One region of the Bacillus sp. PK3-037 genome, then DNA from elsewhere that is predicted to be linked to it. Evidence: a T-box and tRNA genes for the amino acid it is inferred to sense, from the RefSeq annotation. Region 1 holds a T-box; the other holds one or more tRNA genes.
The links. The T-box of region 1 lies ahead of ileS (isoleucine--tRNA ligase). A T-box ahead of a tRNA ligase gene usually reads a tRNA of that ligase, here a tRNA-Ile.
Positions count from the first base shown of each region.

Region 1 (10,381 bases):
AGAGAGGGGTTTTAGGACAAGGTGCGTGCATATACACGTATCCCGTCAATCCGTTATCCTTCTCAGCCTCTCTGGACTGTTTTAAAGAATCTATTCAGCTTCGTTTATTATTTCAGAAAAGAGATGCCCTGTCAACGGGTTTTTCTCAGATTTTCGATTAAAGCAGACATATCATCAGGAAGCGGTGCCTCAAATTCGATATATTCGTCAGTGCGCGGATGCTGAAAACCTAAAATTCCGGCATGAAGCGCCTGTCCGTTAAAATCGATCGTTTTTCTCGGCCCATATTTCGGATCTCCCGCTAACGGGAATCCGATATACTTCATATGCACACGGATTTGGTGCGTTCTTCCTGTTTCAAGCTGGCATTCCACAAGCGTAAACTCCTGGAAGCGGTCAAGAACATGAAAATGAGTGACGGCGTTTTTTCCATCACGTGTTACAGTCATGCTTTGCCGGTCTTTCTTATCCCGCCCGATCGGCGCATCAATTGTACCGTCATCGTGAGAAATAAGCCCATGGACAACTGCTGTATATTTCCGCGTAACCGTTTTGTTGACCAATTGGTTTACAAGTGACTCGTGCGCCATATCATTCTTCGCCACCATTAATAAGCCAGACGTGTCCTTATCGATTCTATGGACGATCCCCGGACGCATCACACCATTTATTCCGGATAAGTCCGTACAATGAGCCATAAGGCCGTTTACAAGTGTACCCGTAAGATGCCCGGGAGCTGGGTGCACAACCATTCCGCGAGGTTTATTGACGACCAGCACATCCTGATCTTCATAGTAAATATCCAGATCCATAGGTTCTGCCAGCACGTCGAGCGCTTCAGGCTCAGGCACAGTGACAGTCACCTGATCCCCCGGCTGAATTTTATAATTCGATTTTACAGGGCTTCCGTTCACGACAACTTGTCCGTCCTTCACCCATAGCTGCACCTGGGTTCTCGACCAACCATTTTCAGTCGATGCCAGAAATTTATCAATCCGCTCACTTTTTTGTTCTTCTGAAGCGGTTATGTCAAATTGATTCATGCTATTGCTCCTTCTTCTTTTTCCCGCTGTCCAACAGCATTTGTATAAATAAAAGCATTACGCCGACACATAATGAAGAGTCTGCGATATTAAAAATCGGGTAATTGTAATTGACGATAATGACATGGATAAAATCCACCACTTCCTGTCTGACAGCCCGATCGATAAAATTGCCGATGGCGCCGCCAAGCATGAGTCCAAGGGAAACACCAAGAAGCTTTTGCCCTTTCGTATAACGCTGTATGTAATAAACAATACCAATAATGACTGCAGTTGTGATGAGGTAGAAAAACCACATCTGACCGGCTAATATCCCCCACGCCGCACCCGTATTGCGATGGGAGGTGATATAGAATACCTGATCAATAATCGGTATGCTTTGTCCAAGTTCCATGTTCTTGACGACAAGCCATTTTGTCAGTTGATCAGCTGCGATAATAAGTAGTGCGATAACGTAATACAGCACAAACGTTCCTCCATTATACGGTTACTTTAGTCCATTATGCATTTTATCAATAAAAAGCACTGGAGTAAAGAAATATCAGCCTCTATACAGACTTAATCGGAGAGGCGCTGTTATTCATACAGCGCCTGATCATATTCAATATCAGTTGGTTTCCACAGAGGAAGTGTTTTTTTTTCAAATTGGACTGAATACAGAAAATCATTTGCTGTTCGCGCTGTCGGCAGCACAGCCAGCTTTGAAAGAGGAATGGGAGCTCCAGTTTCTTCACAGTATCCGAATGTGCCGTCCTCAATTTTCGACAATGCGAGAAGAACGTCTTGAAGCTCTTCTTTAATATGATAGATCAGAGTTGCTTTTTGTTTATGATTGATTGCTGCTTGCGGGCTTGTTGAAACCTGAAAGCAAGAATACTCAAATAATCTCGACTGTAATTCTTCTTTCATCAGAAGAAGTTCCGTATAAATTGCGGTCAGTTGATCATTCATTCATCACAACTCCTGCTCTTAACGTAATACCTATATTGTTACCTGTGAATGATGATCTAAAGCCCATAAGATTTTTCCTGCCATTCTAAACGATGTCACTCTTGGCACAAAAAAAGGCCCGGCTTTTGCGCCGGGCTCTTTTCATTAGTTCTGATAATACTTTTCAACGATTTCAGCGTTGCGCAGTGACAATGTAGGATATTTCGGGTTCGCACCTACATCTTTAGAAATCACACGGGATCTCTCACACATTTCGCCTTCAGCTTTCTCGACAGTGATTTTCCCTGTCTCAAAGCTTTGTGCATCGTTTGGCGCTTCATTTTCTTCGCTGATGGTTAATTCAGAAACAATAAACAGCTGAGAAAGATTTTCTTTAATAGAAGCTAATAGCTCTTTGTTTTCTTTATTCGGATACAATTTCAGGCTTGCTTCCAATGATTTACCGATGATTTTTTCATTTCGCGCTGTTTCTAACGCTTTTAGCACATCATCACGAAGAGACATAAAACGGTCAAACTTATCTTCTGTCGCTTCGCTGTTTGGAACCGCAATCGTTTCCGGCATGTCTGTCAGCTGAACGCTCTGCTCATCAACGAATGTTAAATGAGACCATAATTCGTCAGCGGTATGAGGCAGAATCGGTGCTGTAAGCTTCACTAACGCAAGCAGCGTTTCATAGAATACAGTCTGCATGCTGCGTCTATCCGGATGATCCGCATGCTCAATGTATACAATATCCTTAGCGAAATCCAGATAGAATGAGCTTAATTCAATTGTACAGAAATTATGGATGCTGTGATACACAACCGCAAACTCGTACTCGTCGTACGCTTTTTTCACTTTATCAATCAGTTTGTTTAGCTTAACCAGCATATACTGATCGACTTCACGAAGATCTTCAACAGCCACCGCGTTTGTTTTTGGATCAAAATCGAACAGGTTGCCGTGAAGGAAACGGAACGTGTTGCGGATTTTACGGTATACTTCAGCAACCTGCTTCAGAATCGCATCAGACACGCGAACATCCGCCTGGTAGTCAACAGAAGACACCCATAATCTCAAAATGTCGGCGCCAAGCTGTTTCATGACTTTTGCTGGAACGACGACGTTACCGATGGATTTACTCATTTTTCGTCCTTCTCCATCCAGTGCGAACCCATGGCTGAGCACACCTTTATATGGCGCTTTTCCTGTTACGGCTACTGCTGTTGATAGAGATGAGTTAAACCAGCCCCGGTATTGGTCAGAGCCTTCAAGGTATAAGTCAGCCGGCCGAACGAGATCCTCGCGTTCTTCAAGCACCGCTTGGTGGGAAGAACCAGAATCAAACCAAACATCCATGATGTCCTGTTCTTTTGTAAAAGTGCCGTTCGGGCTTCCAGGATGCGTAAAGCCTTCCGGAAGAAGATCCTTCGCTTCTTTTTCAAACCAAATGTTTGAGCCATGTTGTCTAAACAATTCTGAAACGTGCTCAATCGTTTCATCTGTGATGATTGGCTCGCCGTTTTCAGCATAAAATACCGGAATCGGCACACCCCATGCACGCTGTCTGGAAATACACCAGTCTCCGCGGTCACGAACCATGTTGTGCAAACGCTGCTCGCCCCATTCAGGAACCCATTTGGTTTCTTTAATGGATTGAAGCAGGTCTGATCTGAAATCTTTAATAGACGCAAACCATTGCGCAGTTGCTCTGAAAATGGTTGGCTTCTTTGTTCTCCAATCGTGCGGATAGGAGTGTGTAATGAATTCAAGCTTCACGAGCGCGCCTTTTTCTTCGAGCTGCTGTGTGATCACTTTGTTTGCATCATCATAGAACATACCTTCAAAGCCAGGAGCTTCGCTTGTCATCACACCTTTTTCATCAACCGGACAAAGGACGTCTAAGCCGTATTTTTGGCCAATGATAAAGTCATCTTCCCCATGTCCCGGTGCTGTATGAACACAGCCTGTTCCGGCGTCAGTTGTCACGTGATCGCCAAGCATAACGAGTGAATCTCTGCCGTATAGCGGGTGTTCAGCGATAATATTTTCGAGTTCTTTCCCTTTGATCGTTCTTGTCACTTCATATTGCTCAAAGCCGCATGCAGAAGCTACAGCTTCAACCAGTGCACTTGCTACAACAAAGCGGTCATCACCGACTGCAATCACGCTGTATTCCAGATCAGGATGAACTGAAATGCCGAGGTTTGCAGGAATCGTCCAAGGCGTTGTTGTCCAAATGATGATGCGCTCGCCGTTTTCAAGCACGCCTTTTCCGTCTTTCACGCCAAACGCAACGTAAATAGATGCTGAGCGTTTGTCTTGATATTCGATTTCCGCTTCAGCTAAAGCAGACTCACTTGAAGGTGACCAGTTAACCGGTTTAAGGCCTTTATAAATGTAGCCTCGTTTTGCCATTTCACCGAAAACGCGGATTTGCTGCGCTTCATATTCCGGTTTTAGTGTCACATATGGATTTTCCCAGTCGCCGCGGACTCCAAGACGCTTGAATTGCTCACGCTGACCCTCAATTTGCTTCCATGCATATTCTTCGCATAGCTTGCGGAATTCAGCTACTGACATTTCTTTGCGGTTCACTTTTTTGTTTTTTGTAAGAGCTGTTTCAATCGGCAACCCGTGTGTATCCCAGCCCGGTACATACGGTGCGTTGTACCCGCTCATTGATTTGTAGCGGACGATGAAGTCCTTTAAAATTTTGTTAAGCGCGTGGCCCATGTGGATATCGCCGTTTGCGTACGGAGGCCCGTCATGTAAAACAAATTTAGGGCGGTCTTTCGTCCGTTCCTGTACTAGACTGTAGATATCCTGCTCCTCCCATTTCTTTTGCATGTCAGGCTCACGGTTCGGCAAGTTGCCTCGCATCGGAAAATCTGTTTTCGGCATTAAGAGCGTGTCTTTGTAATCCATTTTCATTCCTCCACCAATTTTTTCAGAAAATAAAAAAAGCCCTCTCATCCCATAAGGGACGAGAAAGCTTATCTCGCGGTACCACCCTTTTAGAAAAAGCCAGGCTTACGCTTTTTCCTCTCGAGCATCGTAACGTGATGAACGTCCTAACCTACTGTGAGTTCAGAAAGGAAACTTAAGGGCTGATCTACATGATTCCGGCCATCCCGGACTTTCACCATCTCCGGGTCGCTATGAAGGCATGATGGAAACATGACTGTCCCTTTCAACCGTCTTTTCATCTGAATTTATGAACGTATTATATTCGACAAGCTAAGAAAATGTCAAGGTAATCAGAGAATTTATTCCTTTTCCTCAAACACAGCGTCGACTTCATACTCAAGCAAATGATCCCAATCGTCATTTTTCAGAAGATCAAGCTGCGCTTCAATCAGCATTTGGAAACGTGTTCTGAACACTTTAGACTGTTTTTTCAGCTCTTCGATTTCCATTGCGATTTTTCTTGATTTTGATAAAGATTCGTTGATGATGCGATCAGCGTTTTTCTCCGCTTCCCGAACAATCAGCTTTGCTTCCTTTTGAGAATTGCGCTTTACGTCCTCAGCTGCTTCTTGGGCAACCAGAATCGATTTATTCAGCGTTTCTTCAATGTTGGCAAAGTGTCCGATTCTTTCATCGAGCTCATTGACTTTCGCTTCTAGCTCTGTTTTTTTTCGGAGAACAATTTCGTAATCTTTTCTGACTTGACTTAAGAATTCATTTACCTCGTCTTCATCATATCCGCGAAAACTTTTTGTAAACGTCTTGTTGTGAATATCATTCGGCGTTAATGGCATGATGCCACCTCCATTTTTTACATTTCAGTACGGTTATCTAGTTCACATTATAAAACAAATTTCGCACAGATGGAGAAAAAAACTGAAAAACCGACTATTTTTGTCGTTCAAACGTGACTCTCCACTTGTCTTTTTTGGTTTTCCCTTCGATTTTTGTCAGGCTGCAGCGGCCAAAGCCCCTGATAGAGAGCATATCCCCTTCAGCAACCTGGTAAGAAGGGTCTTCAACAACCTTCCAGTTCACTTTTACGAGACCGTTTTTCACCAGCGTTTGTGATTTCTGGCGTGATTGCCTGCTCATAGAGGCGCAGACCGCGTCAAGCCTTAAAGAAGAAACGGTGTCATCTCTTATTTCGACATCTAATGCAGGAATTTCAAGGTCTGACAAGTCAATTTTCTCAAGCTTGACTGCGGCTTTTCCGGCTTGGGTAAGCTGTGCCGCAACAAAATCGGCTGTATCAGCTGAGACAATGATTTGCACCGCCGTCTCTGAAAACACTAAATCGCCAAACTTTTGCCGTTTCAGACCGATTCCCATTAATGAACCAAGGAGAGACCGGTGATCAACCGTCACAAATTTTTCAGCATAGCGAACGTCAAACGCCTGAAGCTCAAAATCCGATTCTTCCGGCGTGATGTACTCAGGATATAAAATGGCCCGTTTTCGCTCCGCTCTGTCATAGCCGCCGGAAAAAGCCAGTCCTACATCTGCCTGTCCCGTGACCGCAGCGAGAATGACCTGTTCCCGGGGATCTAAAAAATCGGTCAGCTTCATCCGGTACTGCTCCTGGACAATTCTTTTCCATTCGAGCGCCTGATCGATAAAGGCACGCTCTTCTTTTCTGAAGTGCTGATAAATATCGCTCATCGTCTTTCCCTTCTATGTAAAGAGGCTTGGCTGCTGCCAAGCCCCCTATCAAACTGTCACCTTAAAACGCAATCATGCGATAAAGCCCCCATAAGCCGGTTGTTGCAAACCGCAGCACAAGAATGGCCACGATTGGCGAGATATCCAGCATTGCAATTGGAGGGATGATTTTTCTGAATGGCTCGAGATATGGTTCACAGATCGACGCTAAAAACCGTCCGACTGCTGTTTCCCTCGTACTCGGCACCCATGACATAAAAATATATATGATCAGGGCAAATGAGTATATTGTAATTAATAAGCTTAAAACCGAAAAAACTTGATAAAGGATCATCTCGCTTTACCACCTCTGATCGTCTTCAGATATGAGCTCAGAAATTGTGCCTGAAACATCTACGTTGTCAGGCGTGCATAGGAAAATATCTGAACCGATTCTTTGGATATCGCCGCCAATGGCATAAACGGTGCCGCTTAAAAAGTCAACAATCCGTTTCGCCTGGTCATGCTGTATCCGCTGAAGATTGACGACAACTGCCCGCCTGTTCTTCAGATGGTCGGCTATTTCCTGCGCCTCCGCATAAACGCGCGGCTCACTCAACACCACTTTAGAGGATTTCTGAACACTTTGCAAGCTTACTACATTCTGTTTGGCTGCTGGTTTACCAGCATTATAAGCAGGTTTTTCTTTTTGTTCCTGTTCTTCATGAGAATCCCGCTCAGTTTCAATATATTCGTATTCGTATTCTTCTTCATCCATTGAGAAAAAGTTTTTCAGTTTATTTTTCATACTCATTGCTGTACACCCCCTGTTTCATTTCCGACTAACGATGAGCCGATTCTAATATAAGTAGCCCCTTCTTCAATCGCGATTTCAAAATCATTTGACATGCCCATCGACAGTTCTGTACACGGAGCGTTCGGCTGTTTCAGCTCTTGAACCTGATCACGAAGTTCTCTAAGTGTTCGGAAACAGCTTCTAATCTCATCTTGGTCATCAGTCAGCGGAGCCATTGTCATCAGTCCGGCCACAACAATGTTGTCAAAGCTGGAAAGCTCCTGTATGAATGGTATCACTTCTTCTTTATTCATGCCGTGTTTAGAGGGCTCAAGCGAGGTATTGACCTGCACAAAGCATTGGACAGCACCTTCAGCCCGTTTTTCAATTTCTTTCGCTAATGAAAGCCGGTCCAGGGAATGAATATAGGAAACAGAATTGACGACAGCTTTTACTTTTCTTGATTGAAGGCTGCCGATAAAATGCCATTCCGGATTTCCTTTCATGATTTCCTGTTTGCGAAGCAGTTCGGCGTCCCGGTTCTCTCCGAGGCACGTGATGCCTGCATCGACCGCCTCCTGTGCTCTTTCAGGCGACACATATTTTGTGACTGCAATAACCGTAACTTCATCGGATCTGCGGCCCGATCTGTTACATGCTTCGTTTATTCGTTCGTTTATATGTCGTAAATTTTCAACAACACGCAAGATCTTTTATGCCTCCTTCATTCCGATAAAGGACATCATCCGTCCTGTTTTCCCCTGATCTCGCCGATGGGAAAAGAAAAGTGACGGCTCACTTTCCGTACATAAACCGCTGACAGAAATCTGCTCATTTGCCAAACCGCTGTCGATCAGTATGAGTCGGTTCAGCTCTTTCAGGTCAAGCTGATACTGCCCCTGCCCCGTCTGATTCACGGCGCGATCTGCTGAAAACGGCAATGCGCGGACAGCATTCATCACACGGTCATCTACCGTATAGCACGCACCGCAGATAGACGGTCCGACAACAGCGTATATATCAGAAAGCGTCGAGCCCTCCTGTTCGGTCCATTGCTTCACCATTTCTCTGCCAATCTGTTTGACCGTGCCTTTCCATCCGGCATGAGCGATCCCGACAAGCGATTTCACCGGATCGAAAAAGAATAGAGGCACACAATCAGCAAAGCATAATGCCAAAAATACATTTTTATCATTTGTATAGAGCCCGTCTGTTGCTTTAAAAGCTGAGTGATACTCACGGGCGCCTTTTCCCCTATCCCTCTGCGTCACTTTTTGGACGCGATTGTCGTGTGTCTGGTCAGCAAATACCCAAGACTGCAAATCAATATTAAACATATCGGCTATATATTCACGATTTTTAACCACATCTGCATCTTTGTCATGAACGTGCAATCCTGTATTTAACGACTCAAAAGGTTTTTGGCTGACACCGCCGTTTTTCGTAGTAAACCCAGCAATGACTTCCGCATCGTTTTGATTCGTTTGTTTCCAGTCTTGTATCATGAGTGTCGAGGGGGTGGTGAGACTGAATGGGTGATATGTATTCATGATGATCCAACCTTTCGACAAACATTTATAAGGCGTAATTTCCCACTTATTTTACCACATCTTTCTGCATTCGTTTAGCGCCGATTTACATATTTCATAAATGAAATGTGCCGGAAGAGTTCAGACTTCCGGCATTTGACAATCAGCGGCAAAAAAGCAGGTTAAGCATGGGATTCACTTAATCGGACTAAAATGACATCTTCTCCGATTTTAACTATATTTCGCCAAGGAATGACCATTTCCTCTTCCTTTCCAAAAAAACCGAGAACTTTTCCATTTCCCCCTAGTATAATCGCCTGAATTTTTCCTGTGGTGACATTGATATCAATATCACCGATGCTCCCTAATTTTTTTCCGTTAGAGACATTGACGACATCCTTTACTTGAAATTCTGAAATGCTGATCATCCCATCACGTCCTTTTTCGGTCCTTTTTTCTAGTATATGAACGGGCGGGCTGAACCTTGTCAGCAAGGAGAAATTTTCATGATCATTGTTCTTTTTTGCGGCTGCACCATCTTATGATGAACGTGAGCATGATTTTCGTATAATCTACGAGCTGCTTAATCGATACCTCTTCATTAACGGCATGAGCATTATATAAATCGCCCGGTCCGTATATCACGCTTGGAATACCGGCATTATAAAGCCATCCCCCATCTGTTACGGTTTGAGAAACGTCAATGACGGGGCGGTCCCGTTTGATCTCCTCGTGTGACGCCGTAAGGGCTAAAACGCCGGGATGAGCCGGATCAACTTCCAAGGCCGGAAAAATTTCGCCTCTTTCTTCAATCATTGAAGAGCCTCCCCATTTGAAGACAGGACGGTTTTCCCTCAGCCAAATATCACTGTCACTCAGCCTGTTGATGTAATCTTCTATTTCAGCAGCCACTTCTTCATGCGTTTCATTGGGATAAAAATGGACGGTAATCCATAATCGGCACTCATCCGCTATAAAGGCCGCATGTCTGCCTCCTTCTATAACAGCGGGATTAATGGTGTTTGTACCGGGGGTAAAGCCGGGATAGCTTTTCATAATGGCCCAATGTCGCTCCAGCTCACCGAGTCCAGAAATGATTTTTGCCATTTTTTCGATTGCGCTCGCCCCGAATGTTCCTCCGCCAGCGTGGATCATATTCCGTCTTGTTCCATCGTGAAACGTTTGATTGCTTTTTATTTCGATCCAGCCTGTAATCACTCCGCCTTGGCCTTGAATATGCATATCGCTCGTATCCGCCACAACTGCAAAGTCTGCGTGATAGCCCTTTTTGCAGCATTCAAGCGTGCCGGCCTCTCCGACTTCCTCCCCGATGACCGATTGCAGAATCAAATCGCCCGGGAGCTCAACGCCCGCTTCACGAATCAGCTTTAAAGCAAACAGCACACAGGCCATTCCGCCTTTCATATCTGAAGCGCCCCGGCCGATTAAGAAACCGTTTTTCTCACTGG
Region 1 is NZ_CP096408.1:2,487,423-2,497,803, forward strand. Features, by position in the region: gene M1D69_RS12670 (RluA family pseudouridine synthase) at 132-1,043, opposite strand; gene lspA (signal peptidase II) at 1,045-1,509, opposite strand; gene ylyA (sporulation-related RNA polymerase-binding protein YlyA) at 1,620-1,994, opposite strand; gene ileS (isoleucine--tRNA ligase) at 2,139-4,904, opposite strand; T-box leader at 4,956-5,183, opposite strand; gene divIVA (septum site-determining protein DivIVA) at 5,246-5,740, opposite strand; gene M1D69_RS12695 (YlmH family RNA-binding protein) at 5,835-6,608, opposite strand; gene M1D69_RS12700 (YggT family protein) at 6,670-6,942, opposite strand; gene sepF (cell division protein SepF) at 6,949-7,401, opposite strand; gene M1D69_RS12710 (YggS family pyridoxal phosphate-dependent enzyme) at 7,398-8,090, opposite strand; gene pgeF (peptidoglycan editing factor PgeF) at 8,097-8,933, opposite strand; gene M1D69_RS12720 (YlmC/YmxH family sporulation protein) at 9,095-9,340, opposite strand; gene M1D69_RS12725 (acetylornithine deacetylase) at 9,423-10,381, opposite strand, start outside.

Region 2 (10,381 bases), 1.4 Mb from region 1:
GAGAAAGCAAATGCGATTCCCTGAGTAGCGGCGAGCGAAACGGGATTAGCCCAAACCAAGAGGCTTGCCTCTTGGGGTTGTAGGACACTCTATACGGAGTTACAAAGGAACGAGGTAGATGAAGAGGTCTGGAAAGGCCCGCCATAGGAGGTAACAGCCCTGTAGTCAAAACTTCGTTCTCTCCAGAGTGGATCCTGAGTACGGCGGAACACGTGAAATTCCGTCGGAATCCGGGAGGACCATCTCCCAAGGCTAAATACTCCCTAGTGACCGATAGTGAACCAGTACCGTGAGGGAAAGGTGAAAAGCACCCCGGAAGGGGAGTGAAAGAGATCCTGAAACCGTGTGCCTACAAGTAGTCAGAGCCCGTTAACGGGTGATGGCGTGCCTTTTGTAGAATGAACCGGCGAGTTACGATCCCGTGCAAGGTTAAGCAGAAGATGCGGAGCCGCAGCGAAAGCGAGTCTGAATAGGGCGCATGAGTACGTGGTCGTAGACCCGAAACCAGGTGATCTACCCATGTCCAGGGTGAAGTTCAGGTAACACTGAATGGAGGCCCGAACCCACGCACGTTGAAAAGTGCGGGGATGAGGTGTGGGTAGGGGTGAAATGCCAATCGAACCTGGAGATAGCTGGTTCTCTCCGAAATAGCTTTAGGGCTAGCCTCAAGGTAAGAGTCTTGGAGGTAGAGCACTGATTGGACTAGGGGCCCCTACCGGGTTACCGAATTCAGTCAAACTCCGAATGCCAATGACTTATCCTTGGGAGTCAGACTGCGAGTGATAAGATCCGTAGTCGAAAGGGAAACAGCCCAGACCGCCAGCTAAGGTCCCAAAGTATACGTTAAGTGGAAAAGGATGTGGAGTTGCTTAGACAACCAGGATGTTGGCTTAGAAGCAGCCACCATTTAAAGAGTGCGTAATAGCTCACTGGTCGAGTGACTCTGCGCCGAAAATGTACCGGGGCTAAACGTATCACCGAAGCTGCGGACTGTTCTTCGAACAGTGGTAGGAGAGCGTTCTAAGGGCTGTGAAGCCAGACCGGAAGGACTGGTGGAGCGCTTAGAAGTGAGAATGCCGGTATGAGTAGCGAAAGAGGGGTGAGAATCCCCTCCACCGAATGCCTAAGGTTTCCTGAGGAAGGCTCGTCCGCTCAGGGTTAGTCGGGACCTAAGCCGAGGCCGAAAGGCGTAGGCGATGGACAACAGGTTGATATTCCTGTACCACCTCCTCACCATTTGAGCAATGGGGGGACGCAGGAGGATAGGGTAAGCGCGGTATTGGATATCCGCGTCCAAGCAGTTAGGCTGGGAAATAGGCAAATCCGTTTCCCATAAGGCTGAGCTGTGATGGCGAGCGAAATATAGTAGCGAAGTTCCTGATTCCACACTGCCAAGAAAAGCCTCTAGCGAGGTGAGAGGTGCCCGTACCGCAAACCGACACAGGTAGGCGAGGAGAGAATCCTAAGGTGATCGAGAGAACTCTCGTTAAGGAACTCGGCAAAATGACCCCGTAACTTCGGGAGAAGGGGTGCTCTGTTAGGGTGCAAGCCCGAGAGAGCCGCAGTGAATAGGCCCAGGCGACTGTTTAGCAAAAACACAGGTCTCTGCGAAGCCGTAAGGCGAAGTATAGGGGCTGACGCCTGCCCGGTGCTGGAAGGTTAAGAGGAGCGCTTAGCGTAAGCGAAGGTGCGAATTGAAGCCCCAGTAAACGGCGGCCGTAACTATAACGGTCCTAAGGTAGCGAAATTCCTTGTCGGGTAAGTTCCGACCCGCACGAAAGGCGCAACGATCTGGGCACTGTCTCAACGAGAGACTCGGTGAAATTATAGTACCTGTGAAGATGCAGGTTACCCGCGACAGGACGGAAAGACCCCGTGGAGCTTTACTGCAGCCTGATATTGAATGTTGGTACAGCTTGTACAGGATAGGTAGGAGCCTTGGAAACCGGAGCGCCAGCTTCGGTGGAGGCATCGGTGGGATACTACCCTGGCTGTATTGACCTTCTAACCCGCCGCCCTTATCGGGCGGGGAGACAGTGTCAGGTGGGCAGTTTGACTGGGGCGGTCGCCTCCTAAAAGGTAACGGAGGCGCCCAAAGGTTCCCTCAGAATGGTTGGAAATCATTCGCAGAGTGTAAAGGCACAAGGGAGCTTGACTGCGAGACCTACAAGTCGAGCAGGGACGAAAGTCGGGCTTAGTGATCCGGTGGTTCCGCATGGAAGGGCCATCGCTCAACGGATAAAAGCTACCCCGGGGATAACAGGCTTATCTCCCCCAAGAGTCCACATCGACGGGGAGGTTTGGCACCTCGATGTCGGCTCATCGCATCCTGGGGCTGTAGTCGGTCCCAAGGGTTGGGCTGTTCGCCCATTAAAGCGGTACGCGAGCTGGGTTCAGAACGTCGTGAGACAGTTCGGTCCCTATCCGTCGCGGGCGCAGGAAATTTGAGAGGAGCTGTCCTTAGTACGAGAGGACCGGGATGGACGCACCGCTGGTGTACCAGTTGTTCTGCCAAGGGCATCGCTGGGTAGCTATGTGCGGACGGGATAAGTGCTGAAAGCATCTAAGCATGAAGCCCCCCTCAAGATGAGATTTCCCATTCCGCAAGGAAGTAAGATCCCTGAAAGATGATCAGGTTGATAGGTCTGAGGTGGAAGTGTGGCGACACATGGAGCTGACAGATACTAATCGATCGAGGACTTAACCTAATGTCTAATGATGTCACACCTGTTATCTAGTTTTGAGAGAACACTCTCAAATTGTTTGGTGGCGATAGCGAAGAGGTCACACCCGTTCCCATGCCGAACACGGAAGTTAAGCTCTTCAGCGCCGATGGTAGTCGGGGGTTTCCCCCTGTGAGAGTAGGACGCCGCCAAGCAGTTGCACGGTAGTGCAATTATGGAGGATTAGCTCAGCTGGGAGAGCATCTGCCTTACAAGCAGAGGGTCGGCGGTTCGAGCCCGTCATCCTCCACCATTCTTACTATACATAATATGTTTACATATGAGCCGGTGTAGCTCAATTGGTAGAGCAACTGACTTGTAATCAGTAGGTTGGGGGTTCAAGTCCTCTTGCCGGCACCACTTTTATATGTTATAATATTCAAGTCTCTTGTAAGAAGAGCCATTAGCTCAGTTGGTAGAGCATCTGACTTTTAATCAGAGGGTCGAAGGTTCGAGTCCTTCATGGCTCACCATTTATATGTTGCGGATGTGGCGGAATTGGCAGACGCGCTAGAATCAGGCTCTAGTGTCTTTACAGACGTGGGGGTTCAAGTCCCTTCATCCGCACCATTTCTGCGGAAGTAGTTCAGTGGTAGAACACCACCTTGCCAAGGTGGGGGTCGCGGGTTCGAATCCCGTCTTCCGCTCCAACTATACCATCCACGCCGGGGTGGTGGAATTGGCAGACACACAGGACTTAAAATCCTGCGGTAGGTGACTACCGTGCCGGTTCAAGTCCGGCCCTCGGCATTATAATTTGCGCCCGTAGCTCAATTGGATAGAGCGTTTGACTACGGATCAAAAGGTTAGGGGTTCGACTCCTCTCGGGCGCGCCATGATCTACATGAAATCGGGAAGTAGCTCAGCTTGGTAGAGCACATGGTTTGGGACCATGGGGTCGCAGGTTCGAATCCTGTCTTCCCGACCATTCTTGGGGCCTTAGCTCAGCTGGGAGAGCGCCTGCTTTGCACGCAGGAGGTCAGCGGTTCGATCCCGCTAGGCTCCACTTGATTTCAATATATGATTTGGCGGTGTAGCTCAGCTGGCTAGAGCGTACGGTTCATACCCGTGAGGTCGGGGGTTCGATCCCCTCCGCCGCTACCAAAGGACCTTTAGCTCAGTTGGTTAGAGCAGACGGCTCATAACCGTCCGGTCGTAGGTTCGAGTCCTACAAGGTCCACCACAATACGGAGGAATACCCAAGTCTGGCTGAAGGGATCGGTCTTGAAAACCGACAGGGGTGTCAAAGCCCGCGGGGGTTCGAATCCCTCTTCCTCCGCCATATATATTCTTACATTTTATCATCGCGGGGTGGAGCAGTTCGGTAGCTCGTCGGGCTCATAACCCGAAGGTCGCAGGTTCAAATCCTGCCCCCGCAACCAAACAAATATATCCTTTTAAATAAGGAGTGCCCGATGGGTGCAACAAATTAAAATGGTCCGGTAGTTCAGTTGGTTAGAATGCCTGCCTGTCACGCAGGAGGTCGCGGGTTCGAGTCCCGTCCGGACCGCCATTTAAATAATAAGGCTCGGTAGCTCAGTTGGTAGAGCAACGGACTGAAAATCCGTGTGTCGGCGGTTCGATTCCGTCCCGAGCCACCATTTACAAATATATATATTTTGGCGGTTGTGGCGAAGTGGTTAACGCACCAGATTGTGGCTCTGGCATTCGTGGGTTCGATTCCCATCAATCGCCCCAAATAAAATTGCGGGTGTAGTTTAGTGGTAAAACCTCAGCCTTCCAAGCTGATGTCGTGGGTTCGATTCCCATCACCCGCTCCATTTCTATATCGTCATGGGCCTGTAGCTCAGCTGGTTAGAGCGCACGCCTGATAAGCGTGAGGTCGATGGTTCGAGTCCATTCAGGCCCACCATACCATGACTTTTACGTTCCACAGTAGCTCAGTGGTAGAGCTATCGGCTGTTAACCGATCGGTCGCAGGTTCGAATCCTGCCTGTGGAGCCATATGGAGAAGTACTCAAGTGGCTGAAGAGGCGCCCCTGCTAAGGGTGTAGGTCGTGTAAGCGGCGCGAGGGTTCAAATCCCTCCTTCTCCGCCATGACGGCCCGTTGGTCAAGCGGTTAAGACACCGCCCTTTCACGGCGGTAACACGGGTTCGAATCCCGTACGGGTCATCCTGAAACCTTGCATATCCTGCAAGGTTTTTTTGTTTTCTAAATGATATGCATCTGATTTTGTTTTTTATTCTATATCAAATTTACAACAAAAAACTCCAAATCTTTTGTTTTTCTTCAGAAAATGAAGTTTTATGTCAATAAATATAAGCGCTTTCTAGAAAGGGCTTTTTTTTATTTCTACGAATAAATAATATAAATGAAAACTATGATGTCAGAAAGGATGATTACATGGCCGCTGCCAGCCCAACAGCACATGATGTTTATCTTTTTCACGAAGGCAGTCTGTTTAAAAGCTATCAGCTGTTTGGCTCGCATAATCGCGAGCTGAATGGCCAAAGCGGGTATGAATTTTGTGTGTGGGCGCCTCATGCGTCAGAAGTTCGAGTGGCTGGAGATTTTAACAGTTGGTCAGGTGAGCTTCATGTTATGCAGAAAGTTAATGCTCATGGCATTTGGACGTTATTTGTTCCAGGTTTGAAAGAAGAGGAACGATATAAGTATGAAATCGTGACAAATAGCGGAGAGACCATGCTGAAGGCAGACCCGTATGCTTTTTATTCAGAAGTAAGACCGAATACGGCGTCTCTTACTTACGATCTTGCAGGGTACAGCTGGCATGATCAAAAGTGGCAGAAGAAGCAGAAAGCTAAAACGATATATGAAAAGCCGGTTTTTATTTATGAGCTTCATCTTGGTTCATGGAAGAAGCATCCCGATGGCACGCTTTACTCCTATGAAGAATTAGGCCAGTCTCTTATTCCTTATATCAAAGAGCAGGGATTTACCCATATCGAGCTGCTGCCCGTTTATGAACATCCGTACGATCGTTCCTGGGGTTATCAAGCAACGGGGTATTACAGCCCGACAAGCCGATTTGGCACGCCACATGATTTGATGAGGTTTGTTGATGAATGCCATCAGGCAAACATCGGCGTCATACTTGATTGGGTCCCCGGACATTTTTGTAAAGATTCGCATGGGCTTTATATGTTTGATGGAGCGCCTCTTTACGAATATCAAGAAGAGCGTGACAGGGAGAACTGGCTGTGGGGCACCGCTAACTTTGATTTAGGAAAACCGGAAGTTCATAGTTTTTTAATTTCTAATGCGTTGTACTGGGCGGAATTCTATCATATAGATGGTTTTAGGGTCGATGCCGTGGCTAATATGCTGTATTGGCCAAATCAGGATGAACGCCATACGAATCTCTATGCAGTTGAATTTTTAAAAAAGCTTAATCAAACAATGCGGGAGGCATATCCGCATGTCATGATGATAGCGGAAGATTCCACCGAATGGCCTCAAGTAACAGGTTCTGTTGAGGAAGGAGGACTCGGCTTTCATTTTAAATGGAATATGGGCTGGATGAATGATGTGCTGAAATACATGGAGACGCCTGCTGAACAAAGGCGGCACTGCCATCAGCTTGTGTCTTTTTCCTTGCTTTATGCGTTTAGTGAACATTTTGTATTGCCATTTTCTCATGATGAAGTCGTGTATGGAAAAAAATCACTTCTTCATAAAATGCCTGGCGACTATTGGCAGAAATTTTCCCAATATCGGCTTTTACTCGGTTATATGACGGCTCATCCCGGAAAAAAACTCATTTTTATGGGATCGGAATTTGCTCAATTCGATGAATGGAAAGATACAGAACAGCTTGATTGGTTTTTGAACTCCTTCCCCATGCATCAAAAAGCAAGTGTTTTTACTCAAGATCTTCTCCGCTTTTATCAAAAAAGCAAAATCCTTTATGAAAATGACCATCGTGCTCAATCATTTGAATGGATTGATGTCCACAATGAGGAGCAATCCATCTTTTCTTTTATTCGGTATGGCAGACGGCACGGTGAGGCGCTTATCATCTTATGTAATTTTACACCCTCGGTCTATCATCAATACGATGTTGGCGTTCCCTTTCTTACCCAATATATCGAAGTGTTGAACAGTGACAATGAAAAATATGGGGGCTCAGGTCAATTAAATAAAAAGCCGTTGGCAGCCAAACCTGGAGCTGTTCATCACAAACCGTGCTATATCACAATGACAATCCCCCCTTATGGCATTTCAATTATGCGGGCGGTGAAAAAAAGAGGAGAGATAAATGAATGAAAAAACAATGTGTGGCTATGCTCCTTGCCGGCGGGAAGGGCAGCCGTCTCAGCGGATTAACAAAACATATGGCAAAACCGGCTGTATCTTTTGGGGGAAAATACAGGATTATTGATTTTACGCTCAGCAACTGCTCGAATTCAGGCATAGACACAGTAGGCATCTTAACGCAATATCAGCCGCTGGAGCTGAATTCCTATATTGGCATTGGCAGTGCATGGGACCTTGACAGGCACAATGGCGGCGTTACGGTATTGCCTCCTTATGCCGAGTCATCCGAAGTGAAGTGGTATAAAGGGACGGCTAGCGCAATTTATGAAAATCTCAATTACCTGAACCAGTACGATCCTGAGTATGTGCTGATCTTATCAGGCGATCACATTTATAAAATGGACTATGGCAAAATGCTTGATTTTCATATTGAAAAGAAAGCGGATGTGACCATCTCCGTGATTGAAGTGGGATGGGAAGAAGCGAGCCGATTCGGCATCATGAAGACAAATGAAGACGGGATCATCACACATTTTGATGAAAAGCCTAAATTTCCAAAGAGCAATTTGGCATCCATGGGTATTTATATTTTCAATTGGCCGCTCTTGAAGCAATACCTTGAGATGGATGACCGGAATCCGTATTCAAGCCATGACTTCGGCAAAGATATCATTCCTTTGCTTTTGGAGGAGAAAAAGAAGCTTTCCGCATATCCGTTTAAAGGATATTGGAAGGATGTCGGCACGGTGCAGAGCTTATGGGAAGCCAATATGGATTTGCTGAAAGACGAGTCTGAGCTGAGGCTGTTTGAACGCAATTGGAAGATTTACTCTGTCAATCCGAATCAGCCTCCGCAATTTATTTCGCCTGAGGCGCAGGTTCATGACTCACTTGTGAATGAGGGGTGTGTTGTTTATGGGAATGTGTCTCACTCCGTTCTTTTTCAAGGTGTCACCGTCGGTAAGCACGCAACGGTCAAGCGTTCAGTGATTATGCCGGATGTGACAATCGGTGAGCATGTCGTGATTGAGAATGCTATCGTGCCCAAGGGCTTAGTGCTTCCGGGTGGCGCAGTGATTAAATCTGAAAAAGACATTCAGGAGGTGCTGCTTGTTTCGGAGGAATTTGTAGAGAAAGAATTGATTTAATTACTGAAGAGGAGGCAGAATCAGTTGATCAATAATCAAATGTTAGGAGTTATAGATGAAACCACATATAAGCATTCTCTTCAGGATTTAACCGCACAGCGGTCGCTTGGTGCGATTCCTTTTGCTGGCAGATACCGTTTGATAGATTTTATGCTGTCCAATATGGTGAATGCAGACATTAGGAGTGTGGCGATTTTTCCGAAATATCGCTACCGGTCTCTTATGGACCATCTTGGAGCAGGGAAGGAATGGGATTTACACCGAAAAAAGGACGGCCTCTTTTTTTTTCCGTCACCGCATTTGCATGATGAGTATAATGAATTCGGTTCATTTCGCCAATTTTCTGATCATCTTGATTACTTTCATAGAAGCACACAGCAATATGCAGTCATCACCAACAGCCATACTGTATGCAACATTCAATTTCAATACGTGCTGAAAAGACATCAGGAGGCGGGCTGTGACATTACCGAGGTCTTTCAGGACGGTCAGTCGCTGCAAATCTATATCATGTCTTCTAAACTCTTGAAGGATCTGATCTACGGACATATTGAAAAAGGATACAGAACCATTCAGGAGGTTATTGAAAAGGAAGCCTCCGCATTGACCATTTGCCCATATGAATATTCGGGGTATGCAGCTGTTATTGATTCTGTAGAAAAGTATTATACCCACAGTATGGAGCTTATTCAGCCACGTTTTTGGCAGCAGGTGTTTTTGCCTCAGCAGCCGATTTATACAAAAGTGAAGGATGAGCCCCCAACGAAATACGGGAAGAACAGCACTGTTAGAAATTCTTTAGTGGCAAATGGCTGTGTGCTTGAGGGAGAGGTCGAAAACTGCATTTTGTTCAGGGCGGTGCATGTCGGGAAAGGCACAAAGCTGAAAAACTGCATTATTATGCAAAAAACGCAGATTGGTGAGGATTGTTTGCTGGAGCAGGTGATTGCTGATAAAGATGTCAAAATCGGCAATACAACTGAAGCTGCGGGAACGGAGGAGCAGCCGCTCGTGTTAAAAAAAGGTTTGGTGCAAGGAGAGCTGATGAATTCTTGAAGGTGTTATTTGCTGTCTCAGAATGTACCCCGTTTGTAAAATCAGGCGGCCTGGCCGATGTGGCAGGCGCGCTGCCCAAAGTGCTTTCTCGTCTTGGGAACGACGTAGCGGTGATCATGCCGAAATACAGTCAAATTCCTGATCCCTGGAAAAAGCGTTTGAAGAAAACAGCTGAATGTACGGTTGCTGTTGGCTGGCGTCAGCAATATTGCGGGATTGAACATTTGGCTGAAGATGGTGTGAATTATTATTTTATCGACAATAAATATTATTTTTCAAGGGATTCCCTGTACGGGCATTTTGATGATGGGGAGCGGTTTGCTTATTTTTCAAGATCTGTGCTGGAAGCGGCAGAAGCAGTGAATTTTCAAGCCGATATCATTCATACTCATGACTGGCATACAGCGATGGTCAATTACTTGTTGAAAGAGGAATACAGCAAGCGCCCTTTTTATGAGCAGATGAAAAGTGTGCTCACGATCCATAACTTGCAGTTTCAAGGTATATTCCCGCCTGAGGTGACACATGACTTGCTCGGTCTGGACATGAGTCATTTTCATTATGAAAGATTAGAATGCAATGGATTTGTTAATTTTATGAAAGCAGGGATTCTCGCTGCTGATCATGTAACAACGGTGAGCCCGACTTATAGAAATGAAATTTTAACGCCGTATTACGGCGAGCAGCTTGAGCCAGTTTTGCAGCATAGGGAAAAAGATTTAACAGGGATCTTAAACGGTATTGATGACTCTTTATATCAGACAGAGAGCGATCCGTATATTGAGATGCATTACGACCCTGAACGTCTTGATTTAAAGGAAGAAAATAAAACGAAGCTCCAGCGGCGGATGGGCCTTCCAGAACGAAAAGATATTCCGCTGATCAGTATGGTAACAAGGCTGACCAAACAGAAGGGGCTTGATCTTGTTAAGAGAATGATGCATGAGCTGCTGGGGGAGAGAGACATACAGCTGATTGTGCTCGGTACGGGGGAGCGGGAATTTGAGGATTACTTCCGGTACATTGAATTTGCATTTCACGATAAATGCAGGGCGTATATTGGGTTTGATGAGCCGCTTGCCCATCAGATTTATGCGGGCTCGGATTTGTTTCTGATGCCGTCGAAATTTGAGCCGTGCGGTCTGGGGCAGATGATCGCGCTTCAATATGGCGCTATTCCGGTTGTCAGAGAAACAGGCGGGCTCTATGACAC
Region 2 is NZ_CP096408.1:1,112,826-1,123,206, forward strand. Features, by position in the region: rRNA gene M1D69_RS05680 (23S ribosomal RNA) at 1-2,708, shown strand, start outside; rRNA gene rrf (5S ribosomal RNA) at 2,763-2,878, shown strand; tRNA gene M1D69_RS05690 (tRNA-Val) at 2,901-2,976, shown strand; tRNA gene M1D69_RS05695 (tRNA-Thr) at 3,008-3,083, shown strand; tRNA gene M1D69_RS05700 (tRNA-Lys) at 3,121-3,196, shown strand; tRNA gene M1D69_RS05705 (tRNA-Leu) at 3,207-3,293, shown strand; tRNA gene M1D69_RS05710 (tRNA-Gly) at 3,299-3,373, shown strand; tRNA gene M1D69_RS05715 (tRNA-Leu) at 3,388-3,473, shown strand; tRNA gene M1D69_RS05720 (tRNA-Arg) at 3,483-3,559, shown strand; tRNA gene M1D69_RS05725 (tRNA-Pro) at 3,575-3,651, shown strand; tRNA gene M1D69_RS05730 (tRNA-Ala) at 3,657-3,729, shown strand; tRNA gene M1D69_RS05735 (tRNA-Met) at 3,751-3,827, shown strand; tRNA gene M1D69_RS05740 (tRNA-Ile) at 3,830-3,906, shown strand; tRNA gene M1D69_RS05745 (tRNA-Ser) at 3,913-4,005, shown strand; tRNA gene M1D69_RS05750 (tRNA-Met) at 4,029-4,105, shown strand; tRNA gene M1D69_RS05755 (tRNA-Asp) at 4,160-4,236, shown strand; tRNA gene M1D69_RS05760 (tRNA-Phe) at 4,249-4,324, shown strand; tRNA gene M1D69_RS05765 (tRNA-His) at 4,346-4,421, shown strand; tRNA gene M1D69_RS05770 (tRNA-Gly) at 4,431-4,504, shown strand; tRNA gene M1D69_RS05775 (tRNA-Ile) at 4,520-4,596, shown strand; tRNA gene M1D69_RS05780 (tRNA-Asn) at 4,614-4,688, shown strand; tRNA gene M1D69_RS05785 (tRNA-Ser) at 4,692-4,782, shown strand; tRNA gene M1D69_RS05790 (tRNA-Glu) at 4,787-4,858, shown strand; gene glgB (1,4-alpha-glucan branching enzyme) at 5,090-6,973, shown strand; gene M1D69_RS05800 (glucose-1-phosphate adenylyltransferase) at 6,970-8,112, shown strand; gene glgD (glucose-1-phosphate adenylyltransferase subunit GlgD) at 8,137-9,168, shown strand; gene glgA (glycogen synthase GlgA) at 9,165-10,381, shown strand, end outside.
Region 2: it has a tRNA-Ile gene. The T-box ahead of ileS (isoleucine--tRNA ligase) is inferred to sense a tRNA for this amino acid. The anticodon was not compared.